DNA from 4 places in the Alteromonas sp. Cnat2-8 genome. Region 1 is predicted to be linked to each of the others. Evidence: predicted binding sites of a transcription regulator. Region 1 holds the regulator's gene; each other region holds the start of a gene.
The links. The regulator sigma-54, encoded in region 1, starts transcription at its own class of promoters, with help from an activator protein. The targets are predictions, from matches to a motif close to GTTGGCACGNNNNTNGNNT.
Positions count from the first base shown of each region.

Region 2: MHN00_RS01320 (DUF3192 domain-containing protein) is a predicted target of sigma-54. The motif match lies at 2,619-2,637, and genes of this name have one in related genera.
Region 3: glnK (P-II family nitrogen regulator) is a predicted target of sigma-54. The motif match lies at 1,808-1,826, and genes of this name have one in related genera.
Region 4: MHN00_RS15085 (formate/nitrite transporter family protein) is a predicted target of sigma-54. The motif match lies at 2,287-2,305, and genes of this name have one in related genera.

Region 1 is NZ_JAKREX010000001.1:520,084-524,556, reverse strand. It holds gene rapZ (RNase adapter RapZ) at 1-333, opposite strand, end outside; gene ptsN (PTS IIA-like nitrogen regulatory protein PtsN) at 418-861, opposite strand; gene hpf (ribosome hibernation promoting factor) at 875-1,162, opposite strand; gene MHN00_RS02205 (RNA polymerase factor sigma-54) at 1,193-2,674, opposite strand; gene lptB (LPS export ABC transporter ATP-binding protein) at 2,748-3,473, opposite strand; gene lptA (lipopolysaccharide transport periplasmic protein LptA) at 3,476-4,030, opposite strand; gene lptC (LPS export ABC transporter periplasmic protein LptC) at 3,999-4,473, opposite strand, start outside.
Region 2 is NZ_JAKREX010000001.1:313,175-317,647, reverse strand. It holds gene MHN00_RS01340 (diguanylate cyclase) at 1-479, opposite strand, end outside; gene queF (NADPH-dependent 7-cyano-7-deazaguanine reductase QueF) at 552-1,412, opposite strand; gene syd (SecY-interacting protein) at 1,558-2,100, shown strand; gene MHN00_RS01325 (hypothetical protein) at 2,160-2,495, opposite strand; gene MHN00_RS01320 (DUF3192 domain-containing protein) at 2,770-3,135, shown strand; gene MHN00_RS01315 (GNAT family N-acetyltransferase) at 3,356-4,003, shown strand.
Region 3 is NZ_JAKREX010000001.1:945,193-949,665, reverse strand. It holds gene MHN00_RS04095 (AraC family transcriptional regulator) at 39-758, shown strand; gene MHN00_RS04090 (hypothetical protein) at 796-1,650, opposite strand; gene glnK (P-II family nitrogen regulator) at 1,893-2,231, shown strand; gene MHN00_RS04080 (ammonium transporter) at 2,264-3,511, shown strand; gene ggt (gamma-glutamyltransferase) at 3,733-4,473, shown strand, end outside.
Region 4 is NZ_JAKREX010000005.1:333,806-338,278, forward strand. It holds gene MHN00_RS15080 (protein phosphatase 2C domain-containing protein) at 1-1,052, opposite strand, end outside; gene MHN00_RS15085 (formate/nitrite transporter family protein) at 1,179-2,027, opposite strand; gene MHN00_RS15090 (DUF3488 and transglutaminase-like domain-containing protein) at 2,468-4,473, opposite strand, start outside.

The DNA of each region.
Region 1 (4,473 bases):
CGATTTATTAAGCTTGGCGAGAGGGTGAAGACGACGTGTTTCGCTAAAACGCTTAACCAGTACATCATCGCTCGCGTCAATGTAAACAATGGTCATCGACCACGAAGAAGGCAGGTAGTCTAGAATTTCCACCAAATCGTCAGGATTTTTAGGTAAGTTTCTCACATCGATACTTACCGCAACCTGATCGTACTCGTCAACAACTGTATGGGTTAAGGTGGGAAGTAAGTTTACCGGGATATTATCAACACAGTAATAACCTAAATCTTCCAATGCGCGAAGTGCGACAGACTTACCAGACCCCGAACGACCACTGATTATTATCAGCTTCACCTACTTTCTCCCTAATACTCTGGTTTTATCACATACGCGTTGTTGAATTAGGCGCCCACTAAACGGTTAATAGGCGCTTAATGTTTAACTTAATGCAGATAGAATATCGTCGCTTGTCGTTGCGCGACGTATTGCTTTAATCGTTTCTTTGTCGCTTAGTTTACCAGCCACGGTGGCCAGCGTTTGAAGGTGTCCTTCGGTCTGCTCCTCGGGAACGAGTAGCGCAAAAAAGATGTCTACGGGTTTCTCGTCAAGGGCGTCAAAGTCGATTGCTGGCGTGCTGGTTACAACAATGGCAATCACTTTCTCAAGGCCCGGCAGGCGTCCGTGGGGCAGGGCGATACCATTGCCAATGCCTGTACTACCCATACGCTCTCGAGCCATCAAACTGTTGAGTACCGTTGCCTGATCAATGTTCTCGTTTTGCTTGGCAGCGATATCAGCGATGATCTCAAGAATTCGCTTTTTACTATTACACTGAACCGCACACTCGGTGCGGTCCAGACTTACGATGGCTTGTATATCCATGCTTAATTAACTACTAATGTTTTTTCAGTTTTTCCTTATGCTTGATTACCTGCCGGTCGAGTTTATCAACCATGCTGTCAATCGCCGCATACATGTCGGTATTTTCTGAGGATGCGAATACTTCAGCGCCACTTAAATGAACGGTCGCTTCGGCTTTTTGATTTAATTTTTCAACGTTCAGGATGACATGCACATTAGAAATGTGATCAAAGTGACGTTCAAGTTTGCTGAACTTCGTATCGACATAATTACGCAAAGAGTCGGTGATTTCGACATGATGACCAGTAAGGTTGATTTGCATATTTCGTCTTCCTTATATTATTAAGCCCGATTAAATAAGGCTTTTGCGTTGGTTCGACGGCGGGATCGACAACGATTCCCGGTACTTTGCTATTGTTCGCCGGGCAACTTTAATGCCTTGTTCGGCCAACAATGAAGCAATCTTGCTATCACTTAGCGGCTTGCTAGGCTTTTCAGCGGCCACTAATTTCTTGATCAATGCACGAATCGCTGTAGATGAACATTCACCACCAGACTCTGTTGCAACGTGGCTTGAGAAGAAATACTTCAATTCGAAGATTCCACGTGGCGTATGCATGTACTTTTGCGTTGTCACTCGCGAAATAGTGGATTCGTGCATATCTACCATTTCTGCGACATCATTTAGCACCATTGGTTTCATCATTTCCGGGCCGTGCTCAAAAAAGCCCATTTGCTGCTGCACAATGCAGTTTGCAACCTTCATTAAGGTTTCGTTACGAGATTCAAGGCTCTTTATGAACCACTTAGCCTCTTGCATGTGTGAGCGGATGAATTGTGAATCGCTACTATTCTTGGCACGGCGACTCATTGCAGCGTATTGTTGATTTACGCTTAACTTAGGCAGACTGTCGGGGTTCAGCTCAACCACCCAACGGCCATTTTTCTTGGTTACTGAGACATCAGGAATAACGTACTCAGGCTCTTTAGTAACTAAAGCACTACCTGGGCGAGGATTCAAGGTTTGCAGTAAACGCATTGCCTCGCGTAGCTGATCTTCTTTCAATCGGCTTTTACGCATAAGCGTACGATAGTCTTTGCTGCTCAGTAAGTCAGAGTACTCTTCAATCAGTTGTTTTGCTTCAGCAAGCCACGGTGTGTCTTCTGAAAACTGGCGCAATTGCACCATCAAACATTCTTGTGGAGAGCGTGAGCCAGAACCAATAGGGTCGAACATCTGAATGCGCTTTAGCACACATTCTATTTCGTCCATTTCAATCGGCTCTTCCATATCATCATCGTTAACCGCTTCTAAAATATCATCAAGGGTAACGGTTAAATAACCTGACTCGTCAATAGAGTCGATGATTGCTGTAGCGATTGCGCGATCGGTATCCGAGAAATGGGTAAGGCGCATTTGCCAAAGAAGGTGCTCTTGAATATCTTCAGTAGTCTCACCTTGGAAGATTTGCTCGTCGTCATTGGATGGACCCGGAGCAGGCGAAGATGAAGCAGAGTAGTATTCATCCCACGTACTGTCGATTGGCAGCTCATCGGGAAGATCGTTTTTCTCAAGTGCATCGCCGGCTTCTAATGTGTCACTAGATGCAGAAGCAGTGGCCTCAGAGCCGCTGTCATCGTTGTCGATATTGTTCTTTTCTAGTTGCGGCTCGTCGTTACCTTCTTCAACTTCTAATAGCGGATTAGAATCGAGCGCTTCTTGGATCTCTTGTTGAAGATCAAGTGTAGAAAGCTGCAGCAGTTTAATGGCCTGCTGAAGCTGAGGTGTCATGGTAAGTTGTTGGCTAAATTTTAGCTGTAAAGATGGTTTCATCTACGTCTTATTTAAATGCTCTAAATTGAATATACCAGAGCGAAACTGAAAAATGACAATTCGGTTACATTAACTATAGCCTGAATTGTTCGCCTAGGTATACATCCCTTACTTTTTGATTACTTAAAACCTGTTCCGCCGTTCCTTGCGCAATAAGCTCGCCATGACTCACAATGTACGCCTTTTCACAAACATCCAATGTCTCTCGTACGTTATGGTCTGTGATAAGGATTCCAATACCCCTATCGCGAAGATGTTGTATTATCTTCTTTATATCATTAACTGATATTGGATCAACACCAGCAAATGGTTCGTCTAACAAAATAAATTGCGGTTTTGCTGCCAGAGCGCGGGCAATCTCAACGCGACGGCGTTCGCCCCCTGACAAACTCATCCCCGTACTATTACGTATATGGTTAATATTAAATTCATCAAGTAGCGCATCAGCTTCTTCTTCTTGCTGTTGTGAATTTAAATCTTTACGGGTTTGCAAAATGGCCATGATATTTTCATGCACTGTGAGCTTTCTGAAAATAGAGGCTTCCTGCGGTAGGTAGCCTATTCCGCGGCGTGCACGCTCGTGCATGGGCTGATGAGTTAGCTCATTGTCGTCGATTTCAATCTTGCCTTTATCCAGATTCACTAAACCAACAATCATGTAGAATGTGGTGGTCTTACCAGCGCCATTTGGGCCAAGAAGACCAACAATTTGACCCGTTGAGACAGACAGACTTACATCTCGAACAACCTGTCTTGACTTGTAAGCCTTAGCAAGATTTTTAGCGCTCAAAGTTGCCATTGCTATTCATTGCCCTCGTTGTCTTTTTTGTCTTTCTTAGACGAAGTTTTGCGAATGGTCTCAGGTGTGAATACTGTGGTCACTCGACCCTCACCATCTTTACCTGCGCCCCCAGTCGCTAGCAATTGCTCGGTAATCATATCGAACGTGATGTTGTCACCCTGTACTTTACTGGTGTCTTGTTTCAACTCTGCGTTTCCGGCAAGAGAAATCGTTCGGTTCACCACTTCATAGCGTATTTCATTAGCTTTTGCTGAAACTGGCGTGCCGTCTTCCAATTGCTGGGAATAGCTTGCAGGCTTCCCTCTAGCAATAAATATTTCACGACCACCACCGTCAGTGGCAATTACTTCCACTTCGTCAGCTTCAATAACCAAAGAGCCTTGAGTTATGAGTACGTCGTCTTTGTACAACGCGGTTTTATTTTTACCGTCGATAAACTGGGTGTTCGAGCCTATTTTTATGGGCTGCGAAAAATCATCTTCACTGGCGTGTACCGCACCGCTAGCGATGGCAAGCAATAAACTAGTTGCTAGGGGAATAAGTGGTTTGTACATGATCTAAAAGCTCGTATTCTTGTGTGCGTAAATTCGCGTTAAACCCATTACTTAAAATGACATATTGGGTGCCCAGTATTTCAACGGGTTGGTCAGATGTCATTTGCTTGGTTTCTAAATTAATTTGAATGTACTCGGTCGATATACTTCTGACAAAGTCATCGCCAGTTTGGTTCTCAATATTAACTTGGTTTTCCAGCTGGATTAGCTCGTTATTGTATAGTGTACCTTCATCAGCGGTTACCACCCATGGTGATGACGCGTTTTCTGTATAAAGGGTGTATTTAGGTTGCTGAAACAATACAAAGCCAAGCTGGTCGTAATGCTCCATCGACTCTGCAAATACTTTGTGATTTAACTCACCGTCTTGATTGTACAGCGTAGTGGTTAGATTTTTTGCTTTGTAGGCGGGCTTTAGCGCATCGTTTTCACGATTCCCCTGC
Region 2 (4,473 bases), 210 kb from region 1:
GATGTGCTTTCATTGTTGGTGGACTTAGTTTCTGTGGTTTCAGATGGCTCAAGTCCAACCATTTCCTTGTTAAGCGCAATGCGGTGAAGCGCAATGGCTTTTGAGTAAAGTTTATAAATACTGAAGATATCACCTACAGGTTGATTTAGCTTAATCAATTCCTGCGTGGTTAACCCTTTTAATTCAGTATCTTCAAATACAATTTTCTGTAGTTGTTTCATTGCATCTTCTAGCGATGAAACAGTATCAACACTGTATTTTCTAAGCGTTATTTCTTGATGCTGAAGTGATTTGTTGAGTTTCTCTATGCTCACAGCGGCAAGACTAAAATTAGGTGTGCCTGAAAGGTGGCCTCGTAACACCTTAAGTTCAGTATCGATCTTATCCGAGAAGCCCTCATAAAATGCTGAGAGTTTCACAATAAACTGACAAAGAAGCGCGTTATTTTGTTTTAGGGTTTGTAGTTGTTTTGCTTCCATAATCTCGTCTTTGTTCTAATTCGCTATTACTGCCGCGGCTTAGGTAGCGTTGGTAGGTACTTCACCGTTATATTACTGACGTGCTTGACGATGATTAGCATAAGGCGCTTCGTAATTTGAACGGAAAGGGTTGATATCTAGACCTCCTCGTCGTGTGTAACGCGCACAAACGGTTAACTTGTCTGGCTGACAATGTTTCATGATGTCGTTGTAAATGCGCTCAACGCATTGCTCATGAAACTCGTTATGTTGCCTAAAGCTAATTAGATATTTCAAAAGCCCTTCGTGTTCAATGGCTTTTCCTTCATACCTAACTTGAATACTAGCCCAATCTGGCTGACTTGTGATTAAACAATTAGATTTAAGTAAATGAGAAACAAGCGTCTCTTGAACTCCTGCTTCACTTTTCGCAACAGTCAAATATTGAGTATTAGGGGAATATTGATCGATTTCTACATCCAGACTATCTAACAAGGTTCCGTTAAATTCTTGGAATTGTAGCGAAGAAAACTGCTCTGGAAGAATTAGCTTTACCTCGACAGGCTCCCCTGCGCACGCTGACAAATCCGCTTGAAGCACTTGTCGTACGTCCTCTGCTGAAGCGAATTTTGTTTGGTTGAAGCTATTCAAATATAGCTTAAATGATTTTGATTCGATTAGGTTCTTTGAGGTAATAGGAACGTGGCATTCTAAAATTGCCACATTAGGTTTACCCTTTAAATTAAGCCAAGAAAGTTCGTACCCTGTCCAAGTGTCGATACCATCAAAAGGTAAACCTGAGCCGGCCAAGTTCAACGTATCACGACTTAGACTGCGCGGCACGCCTTGCAACAAGTCAGGATTATATTCAAATTCATAGTCAACCTGTTTACCTAAGGAGAGGTCATCAGGTGCAGAGATAGTAATTTTTTGAGGTGAGTTGTCCGTCGACATAAGAACCTTTTATGTATCTACGCGGGATTTAAATTGTTGAACTGCACAGCGACACACAGTCTTACGGCGCAGTAGAATTAACCCCAGTATTGACTTAACTGTTTAGTTGTATAGTGTACCCCAAAAATACGCAGGTAACGTCATAATGGCTCTAACAATTTCAGCACAATTAGATAAATTTGTATCATCTTATGTCGAACAGGCCGAGGGCGAGGGACTCAAGATAGCATTTGATAGCGAGTGGCCCTCGCCGTGCTATGAGACGACGGCGCAAGACGGTAAGCTTGTTAGATGGTCTCCTACGCTTCAATCGCCTGTGCAGTCTTTCAGTAATGTTGAAGAGGCATTATCGCTAAAGCTAAATCCTGACTACTGCGAGTATTTTACTCGTTACTACAGCGATAATTTAAAGGCTAACGCCCCGCAAGGTCGCTGTGAATTGCTTCAAGTTTTCAATACCGAAGATTTTGAAAGATTACAGCAAAACTTGATTGGGCATTTGTTGATGAAGCAAAGACTTAGGCAAGCGCCAACATTGTTTTTTGGTTTAACTGACGAAGAAGATTTTATTTTAACCGTTGTCAACGAAAGTGGCGAAGTGGCACTTGAGCAGGTTGGCAGAGAGCCTGCCAAAATTCTTGCGCCATCTCTTGCGGTGTTTATTGAGCAACTTACACCTGCTATATGACGTTAATGCTTTGACTGACGTCAATCAGACCTAAAATTACCGGCCTGCAAGACTAAAAGCTATTGGGCGTTAATAATTTGATGTAGCGCCCGCTTTAACTCCGCCACTTCTTTTTCTAACGTCTCTACCCGTGCATGCAAATTGCCCGGCTCATCAGTTGTGGCAACAGGATTTTGTTGCGCTACGTTTTCTTCGTTAGATACCTCTAGCTTAGGTTTGTGTGCGTTAAATCGCTTAATCGCTTCAATAGCTTCGGTTACCGATACCTTAAAGGGAGCTTTTGCACGTAAAATGCCTACGGACGGTGTTTTTCCTTCTTTATGCATTTGAAGGCACAAAACGTGAAGTTGCTGCAGGTTAGCGTTACTCATAATACGAAAATGGTTTAAAGTCATGAATAGTCGCAGTGTAGCCTGTCTACGTAGTCAATTTCACTAATAAGTTACTGATTTCACTATTTTTCAAAGTCTTCGTAGAATGGTGTTATTAAGATTGTTATAAAAATCAATGATTTAATTTTTGGCCTTAATCTTGTTTACCAATCATAACTTACATTATCACGCATAAACGCAGTGGTTCTTACGTTAGCGTATTTATGTCTATTCAGTGTCGGTTCACAAAGTAGGCGTAGTATCGAATAAAAACAACACACATAATTAAGGAATTCACATGAAAACGGTTCTTCTTTCAGTAGCTTTGGCATCTTCAGTTTTGCTTTCAGGTTGTGTCGTATCAGTAGGTGGCGGTTCAGATAGTCACTATGGTGCTGATTGGGAAGACAGAGAGTTTAACAATCGTAAACACATTGCGGATCTTGAAACAGGGACAACTTACGAAAGTGTATTGAGAAAAATGGGCGTTGCGGATTTCAATGAACTGTTCGAAAAGCAAGACGGCACATATCGCGTACTTTACTACCGAACTCAAAAAACGATGGGCGATGGTATCACCACAAAAGACGAGTGTACGCCGTTGGTTTTCAGAAATGGAAACTTAGTTGGCTGGGGTGACAGTGCTTATAGCTTAATGCACTAATAATCGTTAGTTGGTAATTGATTACGAAAGTAGGCATTACTAACTGTTTTTAAATGTTAATAAAAAGTTAACATGCAGGGGTTTTTCGCGTAGGCTAAAGTTTAATCAGTTTAAGTGGGTGGTTGGCGCAATGATAAAAGTTGTGCGGTAGTGTCCACTTCTCTCATTTTGTTTAAATGGGTAAAAGCAGCTGTATAACTTTGCGTACAAGGAGCCCCTGATGAATACTGATGCTATTAATAATGCAATAGCCCCCTTGCAAGACACGGTTAAAGCCATCTATCTATCTGTAGATGATCTCAAAGTTGCCGCCTCTATTCTTTACAATGCGTATGTAGATGACCCATTGTTCATTGACATTTTCCAAGCAGAAAAAGAAGGTTATGAAAGCCGTCTACGGTCAGCTATCCGTGAAGAGCTCAATGCATTTTGGGTTGCAGAGCAGCCGATGATTGGCCTGTTCGATGATGAGCGGCTTATTGCCGTTGCATGCTTGACCGCGCCCGATGCAGCATTTGGTTCAGGACGTTACTGGCACTGGAGACTGCGGATGCTTTTAACGGCAGGTTTGTTTGGTACAAAGCAAATGCTAGAGAAAGAAGAAAAAGTGCGAGCATTAGTTCCCGCCGATAACTTCCACATGCTGAGTTTCATCGCAGTACATCCAGATTATCAACATCATGGGCTTGGGCATATATTACTTGGCGCTATTGATAGCGTGGTAGAGGAAGATGAAAAAAGTGAGGGTGTTTCAGTGTTCGTGACCATAGAAAAACATCGCGCTTTCTTTAACGATGACAATTATCAGGTTGTAGGACAACTAAGCCTTTCTCATGTGAACGGTGAGGTAATGTTCAGGCTAAAATGATGTTTTTTTATTCGTTGTGATACTCCTACCAAAACGTCATACGTTGCAGTTCCAATCTTTACACCAAATTTACTACAGCGTTTGTAAGACATTTCCTACAAACGCTGTGAGTGATCTTACCTAAATGATGAAAGATTAATTTATACTAAAGTATAAAGCTATTGATTATATTGAAGTTTTTAAAAGTTAGTCAAAAGTCGTACAAGAATCTTTCTTAAATCTCTGTAATTCAATATGGCGGTAATAATTGGAAGGGATACTATGAACATGTCACAAGGAAACACGACGAGTCACGGATTGAGTCAAGGATCATCAACGGAATAAGTTAGGACAACTTAAGGATGAGACTCCCACAAGGCAATGGGGAAAGGGAAAGGAAAGCAGATAGGACACTGCATTAACAGGATGTTAGAAACGGATTTTAAAGGATATAAAGGGATTCAGGGACGTAAAATGTGAAAGGACTTCGC
Region 3 (4,473 bases), 430 kb from region 1:
ATCAGTACTACCTATTATGGACTGTTGGGAGCAATAAAATGACTGACAGCCCAATTCCATCGCTATCCGTACGCTCATATACGAAGCAAACGTGCCGCCATAAACACAACTACTTTCAGTTAGTGCTGCCCATCAACGGACATATCTTGATAGAAATCGATAATTTTAGCGGGCGAGTCGGCGTAGGCGAAGGCGTATGCATAGCGCCGAATGAGGTCCATTATTTTAGTGCTAACGAACTGTCAAAATTTATTGTGGCGGACTTGGAGTATGTGCCAGTTAATTTAAATGACAGGTTACACCCAATATTTCAGGTAACGTCAGCATTACAGGCGTTTTTATCGTTTGTAGAGATTCAAATTAGCCAGTTTGCTGACCAAGGCCATGAAGAAATACTGGCGCTATTTTTAACCTTGCTAGAAACATCCTTGAAAGGATGCAGCATGGATAAGCGAATGACTCCTGTATTAAGCCATATTCATCGCGACCTTGCCCGAGGCTTTACACAGGTGGAGTTAGCACGGATAGCCTGCATGGGAACAACGCAATTCAAAACACGCTTTAAAGAAGCCACCGGGCATAGTTTACGAGATTACCTTGTAAAAGTGAGGATGGAAAAGGCCAAAGCACTACTTAGAAATACCGATACACCAATGTTGGGTATAGCTCAGCTAACAGGGTATGAAGATGTTGCAGCATTCAGTCGCCGGTTCAAAGCGTATTTCGGGCAACCCCCTAAGTTTTTCAAAAGAAAATAACTATCCTGATGTGACGGTAAATAGTTAAAAGGCGCGGCTAGTTTCGCTCTTCGTCTTTAGGGAGTTTATTGACTCTAGCGTCTATAAAACGTTTGTGGTCGTCCATTTTGGTGCATTCTAAGGTTCCACCAGCAATTCCACTCAATATCGCCAAAGTTTTATTGGTCGTACTGCTACAGTTTACGCGTTTTGAAGGGCGTCGATTTTCATTAGCTTGTATTTGCTGTGTGCTTGGCCCGCTAAGCACAGGACTATTTTTACGCTCTTGAAATGCTTTTGCTGCCTGTTCTGCGTCTTCAGCGACTTTGTCACTGTGATACTTTTCAAAGTAGAGGGCTGCGCCATCTTTTACCGATAGATTCAACGAGCCTGCGCGCCGATTTGCGTCTTTTGATAAAGTGGGCGACGGCAGTGTATTAGTCGGCTTACTTTCAATGGATACCTGCTGTGTATCGGGCTCAGCATTTTTCTGCTGCTTGGGCGCAGGGCTTTCTACAATTTCATTCTTACTATCAAGTGCTTCAGTCGCTTTGGTTGCGTCAGGCTTCAACTCAATTTCTTGCCTTTTAGGGGAAACATCGATTGGTTTAGTTTCTTGTGGTTTAGCTTGGGCAGGAGGGCGTGGAACGGGGGGATAGTACAGTCTGGCGCTTATCTCCGGCGTTCGCTCCAAAACATTTACTCGTGCTTTTTGGTTGTTGATGCCCATTTGAGAAAGTATGACCACTACGATGATCCCAAACACATGTGCACAGCCCGAAATTAATAGTGGGCGCCACGCCGTTTTCTTTGCAACGGAATGGTGTTCAATGCTGCGCTCAGGCGCAAAGAAAGATGGGGTGATAGTCGTCATAGTAAACAACAGACCATGGGCCCTATCGAATAGTTCCATCCTAATTTCATCGCACTTTTTAGTCCTCTCACCTTACCGCAACCTCATACCGCTTCAAAATTGGGCAAATTTTTAACAGTGCACCATTAGTGTGCATTATTTTTGTGCGTTCATGAAGCGTTTGCTTGTATGTATTTGATTTATTTGGCTAATTATTTGTGGCATGGCTCTTGGTTTATCTTCCCATAGTTGGAAACACGACCATAAATCACAGAATAACCAAAACAAACTGGGAGCAACTCATGAAACTAGTCACAGCGATCATCAAGCCGTTCAAGCTAGATGATGTTCGTGAAGCCATTTCAGAAATCGGTATCGACGGTTTGACCGTGACCGAAGTGAAGGGCTTTGGACGTCAAAAAGGACACACTGAACTTTACCGCGGAGCGGAATATCAGGTGGATTTTCTACCTAAAGTCAAACTGGAAATTGCTGTTCAGGATGATCAAGTAGAGCGCCTGGTAGAAGCCATCGTTGGCGCTGCCAAAACAGGCAAAATTGGAGACGGCAAGGTGTTTGTTTACGACCTTGAACACGCCGTTCGTATTCGAACTGGTGAGTCGGATAGCGACGCGCTGTAAGCCACAACGATATATTTGCGGAGAAAACCATAATGGAAATCACTTTTGAACTTGGGTATGCGCTAGATACCTTTTATTTTCTAATCTGCGGTGCACTGGTTATGTGGATGGCTGCAGGTTTTGCGATGCTTGAAGCAGGTCTTGTTCGAGCGAAAAACACCACAGAAATTCTAACTAAAAACGTGGCGCTATTCGCTATCGCTTGCACTATGTACATGATTTGCGGTTACGGCATTATGTACGGTGGCGGCGACTGGGGTCCATTCCTAAGCGGTATCATGGCTGATGGCGCAACAGGTGTCGCTGAAGAGCCAGCAACATATGCTCCTTCTGCTGACTTCTTCTTCCAAGTAGTATTTGTTGCAACAGCAATGTCTATCGTATCTGGTGCGGTAGCTGAGCGTATGAAGCTTTGGGCATTCCTAGCGTTCGCAGTTGTTATGACGGGCTTCATCTATCCAATGGAAGGTGCTTGGACATGGGGCGGCGAAGCAGTATTCGGTATGTATACGCTTGGCGACCTTGGATTCTCTGACTTTGCAGGTTCAGGTATTGTTCACATGGCTGGTGCAGCTGCTGCTCTTGCAGGTGTTCTTGTGCTTGGTGCTCGTAAGGGTAAATACACCGCTGACGGTAAAGTAAACGCGATTCCAGGTGCTAACTTACCGCTTGCAACTTTAGGTACATTTATCCTGTGGATGGGTTGGTTTGGCTTCAACGGCGGTTCAGTACTGGCTACTGCAACTGTTGAAAGTGCAAACTCAGTAGCGATTGTATTTATGAACACAAATGCTGCAGCTGCTGGTGGTGCAATTGCTGCACTTATCGTAGCACGCATTCTATTCGGTAAAGCTGACCTAACTATGGTACTTAACGGTGCACTAGCCGGTCTTGTGGCTATTACAGCAGAGCCTTCAACACCTACACCATTACAAGCTACTTTGTTCGGCGGCCTTGGTGGTATTTTAGTAGTGCTTAGCATTGTTGCACTAGACAAGCTTAAGATTGACGATCCAGTGGGCGCAATTTCAGTTCACGGCGTGGTAGGTCTTCTAGGTCTTATCCTTGTACCTTTCACTAACGATGGTTCAAGCATCTCTGGTCAGCTAATTGGTGCAGCGACTATCTTTGTATGGGTATTCGTAGTGAGCCTAGTGGTATGGCTAGTGATTAAAGCGGTTATGGGTGTACGTGTGAGCGAAGAAGAAGAATTCGACGGCGTAGACATGAGCGAATGTGGTCTGGAAGCATACCCAGACTTCACAAGCAGCCGTTCGTAAGAGAGTCTCGATTAGGCAACGAAACAACAATAACAATAATGCCTTATTACTTCGTTTAAGCCCCGCTAATGCGGGGCTTTTTTCGTTTCATGCAATGTGTTTTAAGACCATTATTGAGCTTAGGAAAAGAGCCTAGGCGTAATGTGACAATAACGCTACACTATGAATCGATAAACTAACGCTAGATTTATTATCGGCAACGTTTTAGTAAAAGGACGGTTATGACTGCAAGTGTGCGACTTCTACCTTTGATACTGGCTTTCTTTAGTATCAGCTGTTTGGGCTATGACAGAATAACGGGGCAACCCTTTGCAAGTCGCTCAGAAGTTATTGCAAAGAACGGCATGGCAGCAACAAGCCAACCATTAGCTACGCAAGTGGCATTGGATATTTTAAAACAAGGCGGCAGTGCAGTTGATGCAGCTATTGCAGCCAATGCCATGTTAGGTTTAGTTGAGCCTACAGGCAGCGGTATTGGCGGCGACCTATTTGCCATTGTGTGGGATGCAAAAGAAGAAAAGCTAGTCGGCTTAAACGCTTCTGGCCGTTCACCCAGACAGTTAACCAAAGCGGTGTTTGCCGAGCGTGGCTTGCATCAAATTCCAAAATTTGGTCCGCTACCCGTTTCTGTCCCTGGCGCTGTAGATGGCTGGTTTGCACTACACGAAAAATTTGGCAAGCTGCCCATGTCTGCGCTGCTTACCCCATCTATCAAATATGCCCGTGAGGGGTTTCCTGTTTCAGAAGTCATTGCCTATTACTGGCAGATGAATCAAGAGCGAATAGGTCATTATGACGGCTTCGCAGAGACTTTTCTTATCGACGGGAAAGTACCGCAAAAAGGCGATGTTTTTAAAAACCCTGGCTTAGCCGTGACCTATGAAAAGATTGCAACAGGCGGGCGAGATGCTTTTTATAAGGGCGATATCGCACGCACTATCGATGCTTACATGAAGTCTCAA
Region 4 (4,473 bases), on a different contig from region 1:
GCTTCACAAGACGAATTGGTGGCAATAAAAACATGGCTTCGGGCCGACGTATAAAGCTGTCGTTCTAGCTTCAGTCCATCAACATCATCACCCGTCTTAAAGTTTGCGGCAGCAGGCTCTTCGCATACATGTTCATCAGACTGCTGATTTGAGTAATGAATCGCAGCATCAGAAACCTCAGAATTGGTTATCAGTTGGTTGCCCAACGGCCTGTTAAGTACAGATGAATGAGGTGAAGTTGAAACGCCTGTATACAGTGGGTGTCTGTGATCGTCTAGGCCATCATGGCTAGCTACAAGAACCTTTACGAGAAGTAAGGTGAGGTTGTCATCGCTTCCTCTAGTAAATGCCTCATGTACTACCAACGCAGCTTGGTTTTCAGAAAGCGTATCGGCCTCACTGATTTTCATAAGAATGGTGGGTAGCGAAACAAACTCATAAACGCCGTCGCTACTTATCGAAAACGTGCTCGATGAGTTGAGGGTGAGTGTTGTGTGGTCGATATCTATATGTGCTTGAACGCCTAATGCTTTAGTAAGATAACTCTGCGAAGGCTCACTTTCCGATACTTGACGATGAGGTTTTGTGAGTAAGACAGGCGACTGTGCGTTCTTAGAAATAGCCTGAATTTGACAATCCCCCACATGAAATACATCCATGTGATTGCCTGTTACCACTGCCACTGTTAACGTGCACACATAACCTTTTTCTGGTGTATAGCAAAAGGGACTTCTTTGCGTACGTGTGTAAAGCAACGCGTTTATCTCTTTAATAATGGTTTCAGCGCGCGTCTTAACCGACCATTGTTCCGGCGCTATTTTAAACAGTTTAATAAACTGACTGGTAGCAAAGTCGCTAGCAACCTGGCTAACCGTACTGCTACTTACACCGTCAGCGATAACAAAAACGCTGCTTTGATTTGGGTTATCAGAGACATGGAAAGCGTATGCATCTTGGTTTATCGCTTTAACGCCGGCTGTAGAAAATGCACTTACACTGAGCGTGTTAGCTGGTGGGTTAATTGGGGCGTTTAACGCGGCTCGCTCATTCATGTTTAATTGCTTCTTACCTGCATATTTAATTATGAGCCCAATTAGTTATTTCCAAGGAAACGGATAACGCCATCATGACGTGTCTTGTAGGGACAAGGCATGATGGCTTTAAGATAAGCGCCTTAATTAAATAGGCAGTGTTTGCGATGCAGCGGCTTTATCAACAGGGATAGTACGTTTGGGTAGCGTCTTAACGTGGGTGGTGTACAGGGTTAGTCCAGTAAAGGCGAGGCCACCAACAAGATTTCCAAGTGCAGTTGGGATCTCGTTCCAAATGAAGTAGTCCATAACCGAGAAGTCGCCGCCCATAATAAGGCCAAATGGGAAAAGGAACATGTTTACTACTGAGTGCTCAAAACCCATAAAGAAGAACAGCATGATTGGCATCCACATGGCTAGTACTTTTCCGCTAACGTGAGTTGAAATCATTGCACCCACTACGCCTAGCGACACCATCCAGTTACACAACATGCCGCGAATAAAAATGGTGAACCAGCCTGCAACGCCGTGTTCTGCGTAGCCCAATGTACGAGCTTCGCCAATGCTGGCTACCTTAGTCGCGATGGCACCGCCATCCACGTTATACCCCATGGTAAAAATAAACGACATCATAAAGGCCACGGTTAATGCGCCACCAAAGTTACCTAAGAATACTAATCCCCAATTCCGTAGAATTTGTTTTGGCGTGACGCCAGGTCGCTGTGCAAGCCAAGCGAGTGGGGTAAGTACAAACACGCCGGTTAATAGGTCAAACCCCATAAGGTAGAGCATACAAAAGCCCACTGGGAATAACACTGCGCCAAGAAGAAACACGCCGGTTTGAACGGCAATGGTAACGGCAAAAACAGCGGCAAGGGCCAATATTGCACCTGCCATATAAGCGCGAATAAGAGTATCTCGTGTAGACATATAAATTTTGGCTTCGCCTGCATCTACCATCTTGGTTGCAAACTCAGCGGGGAGAAGATAAGCCATGGTTTCACCTCACGTTGTCGTTATTAATAAGTTGTCATCTGTGTGTTGGCGTTTACTGTTTCAATGCGTTCCAGAAGATCAAAAAAAGGCGTCCGCAGCGCTCTCGTAAGAAAGAACTGGGGACGCCTTTGTCCGAAACTCATGCATTGTGGTAGCTAACAAATAAACCGTCGGTTATGTGTACGCCTTTGTACTCTAAAGCCCGTTGGCAACTAATACTTGTATAAGCGCCTTCGTACTTTTGTTATCCATTTGTACAAAGCTAAAAAAGTGCCAATAACCAAAATGTACCTAAACGTGTTATTTATTGCTATTTAAAACAATGGCTTGTGTAAATTCGTGGCTGTGTTGATAGTCGCTTGCGCCAAGGCACTATTAATTAGTCTGCACTAAAAAGGGGGGAGTGTGAGTGTTTAAGGTGCAATCGGTTTTACTATTTCCTACTTTAATGCCTGTTTTAACATTTTTAGCTGACGCTTCATGGTTGGATAAACTTTTGCCTCTTGTGTTCGGTGTGCGTATTTTTCATGCTCAAATAGTTCACACAGTAGTCTTAGTGCCTTGGTAGCATCTTCGTTTATCAAAGGATTAACTTCACTCATAAAGGCGGACAAGGTTTTATTCCCTCTTTCTTTTCCTGTTTTAGCTTCAACGCATTTTATTGCGTTTAGTAAAACTCTGTGTGAGGGCGACCGTGTGTTGCGATGCGTTTTGGGTAAAAAATAAAGTGCTAAAATAAGCCCAATTAGGCCAATGGCGGAAAGAAATACAACTTGCATTTTTTGCGGCGTTAGCGAGCCTAGTAATTCTTCAAGCATGTTGGTTTGCGCAGTATTGTCAAAGCCCAGTACCCATTTACTCCATGAGTAATCGAGCTGTTGAAACCAGCTTTGTAACGTTGCAAAAATGGCAGCGTTGCTAAGGTCGCCCAAAATACTCGCTTCACGAGACTCCCCAAGCTCTTCCAACGCACGTTCAAGCCCGAAGGTTAAGCGTGACGGTGCCACCATACTCGTTGGGTCGTGTCGAATCCATACACCATCAATAAATGCTTCCACCCACGCATGTGCATCGTACTGCCTTATTTGCAGCACATTGTCATTAAGTGCGCTTCCGCCCTGGTAGCCTGTCACCATTCTTGCCGGTACCCCTGCGGCGCGAAGCACATACACCATGGCGCCTGCGTAATGGGCACAAAAACCTGAGCGTTCTTCAAATAAAAAACGGTCGATGGGGTCGGTAGGCATGGCGTTCGGCGATAGGGTGTAGCGGAAGCCCCCTTGATTAAATTCACGCATTATTGCGCTAACTATTTGCTGTGCGCTTGAGTATTGTTTGGCAAGTCTCTGTCCCCATGCCCTGGCTTGTGGGTTGCCACTCATGGAAACCTGTAGGTTTAGTTGAGATTCAAAATTTCCTATTCCGCTAGTGATTTGAGCAGTTGGATAGTAGCGCAGATAAAACGCCTTCTTACTGGATATTGGGCTATTCGCCCTTAACGTAAAATCAAAAAGACTTCTTACGAAAATACTGTTCTCGCGGTTGTTGGGGGTCGAAGGCGCTAACGCAAACAGCCACGTTTGCTGTGTGGGTTCCACGATCAATTCATAACTTATCACTTGAGGCGTATTTTCCTCGGCCAGAGCTGACAAGGGTGTTGGCTTGCCCATGTAAGCTAACTGCTGCTCTGCCTGTTTGCGTTTGTTGCTAATAGACCAGGTTTTCCCGTCAAAATGTTCTAAGGTCATAGCGCGCCAATACCTGGACGGTGCAACAGGGACTGCTTCTGCGTTTTCAAATGTGGCGCTGAAAGCCAATTCAGATGAACTTGCAAGTGACGCAATATCACCAGGCGTCACCGTGTCAGAAAGCCCGGTTTCAGTCGACTTTGACGTGGGCATCTGCCAAAGCGGAGGGAGTTGGGGAAGCAGTAAAAACAGTAGCAGCGCGATAGGGAAAGCTTGGACAATAAGCACGGTCACGAATTTAATGCTTTTTGATTTGGGTATTCCTGCACCGTGATAAATGGCAGTCGCGAATAGCAGCAGGGCCAGTATTCCTGTATAGCCAATCCACGCAAATACGCTTAGAGACGAGATAAATCCGCAGCCGATCAAGAACAAACAGGTACATACAATTAAGTGAAAATCTCGTTTTTTCTCAACCAGCATGATTTTGAGCGCGCACGCGACGGTCAATAGGTTGATCATGCTATCAAGCAATCCTACTGAGAAGCCAAACCACGATAATGCGAACACTGCCAATATCGCCAGTAGATTAACCGTGCGTGATGTTGGCAAACTATTCAACGCACTAAGGCCTGCCGTCCTTACTATCACTGCGCATCCGCCTAGCATGATTACCCATGTCATAAGCGGCGCGGTGAGAGTGAAAAGAATAAAAGAGAATGCTATGCAGAGCATAAGCACAGCCACGGACGTTGGTT